3 regions of the Acerihabitans sp. genome follow, and region 2 is predicted to be linked to each of the others. Evidence: predicted binding sites of a transcription regulator. Region 2 holds the regulator's gene; each other region holds the start of a gene.
The links. The regulator PhoB, encoded in region 2, activates phosphate uptake and scavenging genes when phosphate is short. The targets are predictions, from matches to a motif close to CTGTCATAAAACTGNCNNAT.

Region 1: the regulator PhoB is predicted to act here: its motif matches at 1,556-1,575, upstream of glpT (glycerol-3-phosphate transporter).
Region 3: the regulator PhoB is predicted to act here: its motif matches at 1,664-1,683, upstream of pstS (phosphate ABC transporter substrate-binding protein PstS).

The regions. Positions count from the first base shown of each region.
Region 1 covers NZ_DASWOM010000059.1:39,207-42,490, forward strand. The annotation lists gene glpT (glycerol-3-phosphate transporter) at 153-1,508, opposite strand; gene VGC33_RS09835 (ABC transporter permease) at 1,748-2,746, opposite strand; gene VGC33_RS09840 (sugar ABC transporter ATP-binding protein) at 2,743-3,284, opposite strand, start outside.
Region 2 covers NZ_DASWOM010000128.1:39,830-43,113, forward strand. The annotation lists gene phoR (phosphate regulon sensor histidine kinase PhoR) at 1-1,169, opposite strand, end outside; gene phoB (phosphate response regulator transcription factor PhoB) at 1,194-1,883, opposite strand; gene VGC33_RS21065 (exonuclease SbcCD subunit D) at 2,095-3,284, shown strand, end outside.
Region 3 covers NZ_DASWOM010000132.1:26,232-29,515, forward strand. The annotation lists gene VGC33_RS21290 (YidH family protein) at 1-41, shown strand, start outside; gene VGC33_RS21295 (DUF202 domain-containing protein) at 49-405, shown strand; gene VGC33_RS21300 (anaerobic sulfatase maturase) at 402-1,622, shown strand; gene pstS (phosphate ABC transporter substrate-binding protein PstS) at 1,790-2,830, shown strand; gene pstC (phosphate ABC transporter permease PstC) at 2,893-3,284, shown strand, end outside.

The DNA of each region.
Region 1 (3,284 bases), on a different contig from region 2:
TACTTAAAGCCGCCAAAATCCCCAATGGCCCGGGCCGCGGGCATAGTTCGCAATTGATGGGCATATTGTTGATGAAATAAGCCAAATCGAGAAAAACCGTGGTGTTTATAACCACGGTATGGCGTGTTATGGGGGACCAGCCGCTCAGCCGCTCAGCCGTTCGCCGACGCCAGCCGGCGGCGATGCTGTTTTTCACCGATCATGGTCAGGGCCAGCAGCAGCACCGCCAGGAGGCAGCCGCCGATCATCACGATAAAACCACCGTTCCAGCCAAAATAATCCACCGTATAGCCGACCACCGAGCTGGCCGCCACCGAGCCACCGAGATAACCGAACAGGCCGGTAAAACCGGCGGCGGTGCCGGCGGCTTTTTTCGGCGCCAGCTCCAGGGCGTGCAGCCCTATCAGCATCACCGGACCGTAAATCAGGAAACCGATCACCATCATGCACAGCATATCCACGCCGGGATGGCCGACCGGGTTAAGCCAGTAGACGACAGTTGCGATCGTGACCAGCGCCATGAAAAACATGCCGGTGGCGCCGCGATTGCCCCTGAATACCTTATCGGACATCCAGCCGCACAACAGCGTGCCGGGAATGCCGGCATACTCATAGCAGAAATAGGTCCAGGAGGTCTTATCCAGCGTGAAGTCCTTTACCTCCTTCAGATAGGTCGGCGACCAGTCCAGAATGCCGTAGCGCAGCAGGTAGATAAACACATTAGCCAGGGCGATATACCATAACAACTTATTGGGGAAGACATATTTTTGCAGGATCTGGCGCGTGGACAGTTCCTGTTCGGCGGCCTGTTTATCATAGTCCGGCGGGTAATCGTTTTTATACTCCTCAATCGGCGGCAGGCCGCAGGATTGGGGGGTATCGCGCATCAGCGCGTAGGCCGCCACCGCGATGACGATGGCGACCAGGGCGGGCATATACAGCGCGCTATGCCAGTCGTTAAACCAGATCATGCCCAACAGCAGCAGCAGCGGCGGAATACCGCCCCCCACGTTATGGGCGCAATTCCATACCGAAACAATGGCGCCGCGCTCCCTATGTGACCACCAATGCACCATGACCCGCCCGCACGGGGGCCAGCCCATGCCCTGGAACCAGCCGCAGGCAAACAGCAACACGAACATAATGGCGATACTGGAGGTGGCCCAGGGCACAAATCCCATAAACAGCATCACCGCGGCGGCGAGCATCAGCCCGGCCGGCAGGAACACCCGCGGATTGGACCGATCCGAAACCGATCCCATAACAAATTTGGATATGCCATAGGCAATGGAGATGCCCGAGAAGGCCACGCCCAGGTCGCCGTGACTATAACCTTGCTCAACCAGGTAAGGCATAGCCAGCGCGAAATTTTTTCGCACCAGGTAATAGGCGGCGTAACCGAAAAAGATACCTAAAAACAGTTGCCGGCGCAGGCGGCGGTAAAGGGGATCAACCCCATGTTCCGGCACGCGGGGCCGATGGACGGCGGGTTTGAACAAACGTAGCATGTCGTCTCCGGTGGTGTTTAAAAAATGACCAGCCTGAACTTTTGTAGAGGCGACCGAAGTATGACCGGAGGGATGGAATGAAGTCGCGCGTTGGTCCCGTGATCCGGGATCTGCGTCGGCAGGCATATTCAATTTTTAATAGAAATCTGCGAAATATGATAGAAACCATATTATAAACATGGATTTACCGGCGGCTTGCCCGCGGCGCCGCCGGGGTCCGGCCTTGGCGACGGGACGGATCAGCGCCGCTGGATATAGGTGATGGCCAGCGCCGCGGCCAGCACCAGGCCCTTGATAATATCCATCGCATAATAGGGCACCGACATCATCACCAGGCCGTTTTGCAATACGCCCAGGATCACCGCGCCCACCAGCGTTCCCAGCGCGTTGGGTTTGCCGGAACCGGCCAGGGAAAAGCCGATATACGCCGCGGCCACCGCGTCCATCAGGTAGCCGCCGCCGGCGTTGACCTGGGAGGACCCGATGCGCGAGGCCAGTAAAATCCCCCCAAGCGCAGCAAGCCACGACGAGATAACGTAGGCCAGGATGCGGTAACGGGCGGTGCGGATGCCGGCCAGCCGCGCCGCTTCAGGATTGCCGCCGATGGCGTACATCCGGCGTCCGTGCCTGGTCAGGGATAAGCCGAGCTGCACCACTACCGTGACCGCCAGCATGATAATCACGATAACCGGCACCTGGCCCAGGGCGGAAAATACCGCCGGTATTTCGCCCTGGGCCATATCGCCGCCCGGCAGCACCATATTCTGCGTGATGGAGCCGCCGAAGCTGTAGGTCATCGCAACGCCCTGCACCACAAACAGCGATCCCAGCGTGGCCAGCATATCCGGAATTTTCAACACGACGATCAGAAAAGCGTTGAACAGGCCCACCAGGGTACAGACGGCGAGCGTCAGGGCGATCGCCTGCGTGGTATCCAGGCCGTGCCAGACAAACATCGATACCACCAGCGCATTGGCCAGCGAAGCGGTGGATCCCACCGACAGGTCGAAACCGCCCACCGCCAGCGACAGCGAGACGCCGATGGCGATGATGGTCACGATGGCGATGGAGCGCAGAATATTGACGATGTTATTGGCATCGAGAAAATTATCCGAGGCCAGGCCGAACAGCGTCACCAGCGCCACCACCGTCAGCAGCATCCCCCAGCGGTATAAAAAGTCAAACAGGCGGTGACGCCAGGGCTGCGCGCCCGACTTCAGGAACAGTTCATTACTCAAGGGAGCGTACCTCCGGTTGAATATAACAGCAGGGTTTCTTCATCCGTGGTTCGCGCGTCCAACTGCGCCACGATGCGCCCATCCCACATCACGCAAATACGATCGCAAAGGCCCAGCAGCTCGGAAAACTCGCCCGAGGCGTAGATGATGCCTTTGCCCTGGCGCGCCAGGCCGTCAATCAATAAAAACAAATCCTGCCGGGCCTTGATATCCACGCCTTTGGTCGGCTCGTCGAAGATGAGCACCTCGGCGTGGCCGCGCAGCCATTTGCCGACCGCCACCTTTTGCTGGTTGCCGCCCGACAGGCGCAGCAGTTTTTGGTCCAGGCCGCTGGCGCGGATGCCCAGGCGTTCCACCATCCGGCGCGCGAAGCGGCGCGCCCGCCCGGCGCTGAACCAGCCCCAGCGGGTAAAGGTTTTATCGGCGCAAACGCTCAGGTTCATGGGCAGGTTTTCGTGAATAAAAATGCCTTCCTTGCGCCGTTCCTCCGGCACCAGGGCCATTCCGCGCCTTACCGCATCATAAGGCGTGGTCGGTC
Region 2 (3,284 bases):
CCGAGGCCGCTGCCGCCGGTCTGGCGCGAACGGGCCTTATCGACCCGGTAAAAACGCTCGGTCAGGCGCGGCAGATGTTCCGGGGCGATGCCCGGCCCGTTATCGCTGACCTGAAACTGCGCGCCGTCGGGCGTACGCTGCCAGCACACCTCGATACGGGTGCCCGGCGGCGTATGGATGACCGCATTGTAGATAAGGTTGGACATCGCGCTGCGCAGCTGATCTTCATTGCCGCGCACCATTAACTGTTCGTTGACCCGAAACACGATTTCATGCCGTTCCTGGCTGAGCGCGCCGGCGCTTTGCTGCAGGCGCCTGAGGATGGCGGGAATATCGATGCGATCATTGACTTCGCCCTGCGGCGCGGCCTCGATACGAGATAAGACCAGCAGTTGCTTGACCAGGCGCTCCATGCGCTGCGTCTGATCCTGCATGGTATGCAGGGCCTTGGCGCGGATGGCCTCATCCATATCCTGGTCGCTCATCATTTCCAGATAACCCTGCAACACCGTCAGCGGCGTACGCAGCTCATGGCTGGCATTGGCGAAAAAGTTGCGCCGGGCCCCTTCCAGCTGACGCATCTGGGTCACGTCGCGCGCCACCATTAACAGCTGATCGTCGGTATAGGGCATCACGCGGAATTCTACATAGCGTTGCTTGTTAAGCAGTAGCGTTAACGGCCGCTCGAAAGATCGGCTCTGTATATAGCTGTTGAATTCAGGATAACGCAGCAAGTTGAGGATATGCTGGCCGTTGTCTTCCGGCCAGCGGAACCCGAGCAGCTGTTGCGCCAGGCCGTTGCACCAGAATATATGGCCGTCGTCGGTCAGCATCACCAACGCATCCGGCAGGGTTTCGGCGCCGCTGCGAAACCGTTTAAACAGCGTGGCCAATTCCCGCCGCCGCCGCCGGTGGCGCAACTGCATCTGATGCAAGCCGTAAAACAGCGGTTCCCAGCTTCCCCGCCCAACCGGCGGCTTATGCCTGAGATCAACCCATAGCCAGCGCGACAGCCGCAGTTGGTAATAATAATTGCGCACCAGCGCCGCCAGCAGCGCCGCCACCAGAAGCCAGGCCAGATGGCCGACGAAAAGCGACAATAACAGGGCCGGCAGGCAAAACAGCCCCAGCTCAAGCACTATTTTACGCCAGGATAATCGTTCTAGCACCGGCAAAGCTCCCCTGTTACCGCGCTAATAGCGCGCGGAAAAACGATAGCCGGTGCCGCGGACCGTCTGCACCATCCGATCGTGACCGCCGGTTTCCAGCGCTTTGCGCAGCCGGCGAATATGCACATCAACCGTCCGGTCCTCAACATACACATTAGTGCCCCAGACATGGTTTAACAACTGTTCGCGGCTATATACCCGTTCGGGATGAGTCATGAAAAAGTGCAGTAGTTTAAATTCGGTAGGCCCCATCTCCAGCGCCAGCTCGTTGGAGGTCACCCGGTGCGACGACGGATCCAGGCTCAGCCCCTGCAGTTCGATTTTATCTTCCACCGCCATCGGCGAAATGCGGCGCATTACCGCCTTGATCCTGGCCAGCAGCTCCTTGGGCGAGAACGGTTTGGTAATATAATCATCCGCGCCCACCTCCAGCCCACGCACCCGGTCTTCCTCCTCGCCGCGCGCGGTCAGCATCATGACCGGGATATCGCGGGTGAGCACCTCGCGTTTCATATGTTTAATAAATTGAATTCCCGAACCGCCTGGCAACATCCAGTCGAGCAATACCAGATCCGGATAAGGCTCCGCCATACGGCTCACCGCCGCGCCGTAGTCTTCGGCTTCGATGGGCTGGAAGCCATTCTGTTCAAGTACGAAGCACACCATTTCACGAATCGGCGCTTCGTCTTCCACGACTAATATGCGTTTTGCCATTTTTTCCTGCCATTAATCTCTGCGGTTAACGTGCCCGGGCATTATGCGTCACTTTTATGACAGATTTATTAAAATCAGCCCATTGTGCCGCAAGCTTAGCGCATGGCGATTTTTTTCGGCTTGGGCGGCCAAAATTAAACACTTTCCGTCGGCATCGACCGGGCGAGGGTTTATACTCTCGCCCTGACTTTTGCACTCTCGCTGGAGCGTCATGCGGATCATCCATACTTCTGACTGGCATCTGGGTCAGTCGTTTTACACCAAAAACCGCGCCCGCGAGCATCGGGCTTTTTTGCAATGGCTGGTGGCCCAAGTGGAAGAGCAGGATATCGACGCGGTGATCGTGGCCGGCGATATCTTTGATACCGGCACCCCGCCAAGCTATGCCCGCGAACTGTTCAACCGTTTCGTGGTGGCGTTGCAGCCCACCGGTTGCCGGCTTGTCGTGCTGGCGGGCAATCACGACGCGGTGGCGACCCTGAATGAATCCCGCGCGCTGCTGGCCTGCATGAATACCCGGGTTATCGCCGGCATCCACGGCGAAGGCGCGATCGGCGGCCGGGACGATGACGATAGCGCCGCCGGTAACCCCGACGACGACAGCGGCGACCAAGCGGTTTTTGTGCTGTACGATCGTAGTGGAAAGCCGGGGGCGATACTGTGCGCTATCCCTTTTTTACGCCCGCGCGACCTGCTGACCAGCCGCGCCGGACAATCGGGCGATGAGAAGCAACGGGCGCTGATGGATGCCATCGCCGCCCATTACCAGACGCTTTATGACCGGGCGCTGGCCCTGCGCGCCCAACTGCCCGGCCGGCTGCCGATTATCGCCACCGGACACCTGACCACGGTGGGCGCCGCCACCACCGATTCAGTGCGGGATATTTATATCGGCAGCCTCGACGCGTTTCCCGCCCAGCTGTTCCCCCCGGCGGACTATATCGCCCTTGGCCATATCCACCGACCGCAGTGCGTGGGGGGACAGCAGCACATCCGCTATTGCGGCTCGCCCATCGCCCTGAGCTTTGATGAAACCGGTCAGCCCAAGCAGATCAATATCGTCAGTTTTGACGCCGAGGGGGTGGCGGAGATCACCCCACGGTTGATACCGGAAATCCAGGCCCTGCGCCTGATAAAAGGCAACCTGGCGGAAATTGAAGCCCGGCTGCGCGCGTTCAGCGACTATCCGGCGTCCACCCCGGTCTGGCTGGATATCGAAGTGGTGACCGACGCCTGGCTGAATGATATCCAACAGCGTATCCAGCAGTTGGCGGCCGATTTACCGGTCGAAATCGTGCTGTTGCGGCGTAACCGCGAGCAGCGGCCGTCGGCCATGGAGCGCCGGCAACGGGAGACGTTGGTCGAACTGAGCGCCGGCGACGTGTTTGAGCGGCGCCTGGC
Region 3 (3,284 bases), on a different contig from region 2:
TGATAGCGCTGTTATTTATCCTGTTTATAGTTTTATATTGAGGCCTGTATGGAGTCTGCGACGGCGACGAATAACCGGGACCCTGGATTGCAGCCGGAGCGGACGCGCCTGGCCTGGTCCCGAACGCTGTATGTGCTGGTGATCGAAAGCCTGCTGTTTATTCGCGTGGGATGGCTTAAACACCTGCCGTTGATTACCGGCGCGGGGGTGATGCTGGTTTGTCTGGCGGCGGTCATGGTCGGCGTAAAACGCTATGCCCGGTCGGCGCAACCCTCCCCCCATCGCGCGTTTACTCTGCAACAACGGCACTGGTTATTCCGCTTTATGTCCTTTATCCTGCTGATAGCGTCCGCCATGATGTGTTTTTCGGTACTCAATACCTGCCTGGAGTCGCGGTTATTATGAAACGCCCTTTTTCCCTGATGGCGAAACCCACCAGTTATCAATGCAATATCCGCTGCGACTATTGTTTTTATATCGACAAGAAAGATACCGTTATTCCCCACGGGGCGGCGTCGTTAAAGCATATGACGGATGAGGTGCTCAGGGAGTATATCAAGCAATATATCGGCGCCAGCGCCGGGGACGAGGTGATGTTTGCCTGGCAGGGCGGCGAACCGACCCTGGCCGGCATGGATTTTTATGCCGCCGCGCTGCGCTATCAGCAGCGCTACGCCCGTGGAAAACGGATTTCCAACTGTATGCAAACCAACGGCATACTGATAAACGATCCATGGGGCCGTTTTCTTGCCGATAATCATTTCCTGATGGGCATTTCCGTGGACGGCACCGCCCGGCTGCATAATGAATATCGCCATTCCGCCGGCGGCCGGCCGGTCTTTGACCAGGTCATCAACGCCATTCAAATTTTTAAGAAATATAATATTGATTACAACGTGTTATGCGTGGTAAACGATAAAACCGCCCAGGCTCCGCTGGAGATTTACCGGTTTATAACCCAAGAACTGGGCGCGCACCATGTGCAATTTATCCCGGCCGTGGAACAAACGTCGTCCGCGGCGGGGCGTGGAGAATTGATTTATCCCCACGCCGCGGGCGAGAAAACGCTGACGCCGTGGTCGGTGAGCGGCGCGGCCTACGGCGCGTTTATCAATACCCTGTTTGATTATTGGGTGCGGCATGATGTCGGCGCGGTGTTCGTGCAGTTATTCGATAATGCGCTGGCGGCCTGGTGCGGCGTTACGCCGAGTCTGTGCGTGATGCAGCCCACCTGCGGCCAGGGCTTGGTCGTCGAGCAGAACGGCGATATTTACAGCTGCGATCATTTTGTCTACCCGGAGCATAAACTGGGCAATCTGCTGACGGAAAATCTGGCCGAAATGGTCAATGGCAAAAAACAGCGGCGGTTCGGCCAGCTAAAAGCCAATGTGGCTACGCCATGCCTGTCCTGCGAGTATCGGTTCGCCTGTCACGGCGGCTGTCCGAAGCACCGTATTCACCGTGTCGGGGGTCAGTGGCATAATCATCTTTGCTCCGGCTATAAAGCTATTTTTTCCCATATTGCGCCCTATATGGCGTATATGGCCGGCGAACTGGCGCACCATCGGCCCCCGGCCGGCATCATGCGCAATATTGGCAGGATTGCGGGGTGCGGTGGGTGAAATAAACCGCTATCATGGGGTAAACAGAGGCACCCGGCCTACTGTCATAAAAACGTCATATTACCGACATGTATCTGTAACCTAATTGTCCTATTTTCCCTCCTGCAGCAATTATAATTGAAGAAAACGGCCATGGGCCGATTTTAAAATATCCCACAGGAGGGATTATGAAACTGATGCATACCACCGTTGCCAGTGTTGTAGCAGCTACGTTCGCCCTGGCGAGTCTTTCTTCGTTCGCTGCCGCAAACCTGACCGGTGCCGGCGGCACATTCCCCGCCCCGGTTTATGCTAAATGGGCCGATACCTATCAAAAAGAAACCGGCGTAAAAGTTAACTACCAGGGCATCGGTTCTTCCGGCGGCATCAAACAGATTATCGCCAATACCGTCGATTTCGGCGCGTCCGATGCTCCATTAAGCGATGCCGACCTGAAGAAAGAAGGATTATTTCAATTTCCGACCGTGATTGGCGGCGTGGTGCTGGCCATCAACGTACCGGGAATCAAAAGCGGCGAACTGACCCTGGACGGCCATACCCTGGGTGAGATTTACCTGGGCAATATCAAAAAATGGAACGACCCGGCCATCACTAAACTGAATCCGGGCCTGAAGCTGCCGGATCAGAACATCGCCGTGGTGCGCCGCGCCGATGGTTCCGGCACATCGTTTGTGTTCACCAGCTATTTGGCCAAGGTGAACGCCACCTGGAAAGAAAAAATCGGCGCCGGTTCCACGGTTAACTGGCCGGTCGGACTGGGCGGCAAGGGCAATGACGGCATCGCCGCCTTCGTCCAGCGTTTACCGGGTTCCATCGGTTATGTGGAATACGCCTACGCCAAACAGAACAACCTGGCCTATACCAAGCTGATTTCCGCCGACGGCAAGCCGGTGATGCCGACCCAGGACAACTTCAGCGCGGCGGCGAAAGGCGTCGACTGGCAGCAGTCTTTTGCCCAGGACCTGACTTACCAGAAGGGCAACAATGCCTGGCCGATCACCTCCACCACGTTTATTATGTTGCATACTACCCAAACCAAGCCTGAGCAGGGCCGTGAAACCCTGAAATTCTTCGATTGGGCCTACAACAAGGGTGCCGACCAGGCTAATGCCCTGGACTACGCCACCTTGCCGAAGGACGTGGTTGAGCAGGTCCGCGCCGCCTGGAAAGCCAATATCAAAGACAGTACCGGTAAAGCGCTCTACTAAGTCCGTGCGTTTCGTCCCTTCCCTTACGGGGAGGGATTACGAACCAACTAAAAGAGTATTCTATGGCTGACAATACGCCGGCACAGCATGCCCCTGGCAAACAAGGCGACCTGATATTCGGTACGTTGGTCAGGTTGGCCGCGTTGATTACCTTATTGATGTTGGGCGGAATTATCGTTTCGCTGATTGTCGCTTCGTGGCCGAGCCTGGAAAAGTTCGGTTTCGCGTTCCTCTGGACCAAGGAATGGGATCCGCCCGGTGAAAAATTCGGCGCGCTGGTTCCTATCTACGGCACCCTGGTCACCTCTTTTATCGCGTTGCTGATTGCCGTTCCGGTCAGCTTCGGCATTGCGCTGTTTCTTACCGAACTCGCTCCCAACTGGCTGAAACGGCCGCTTGGCGTCGCCATCGAGCTGTTGGCGGCCATCCCCAGCATTGTCTACGGCATGTGGGG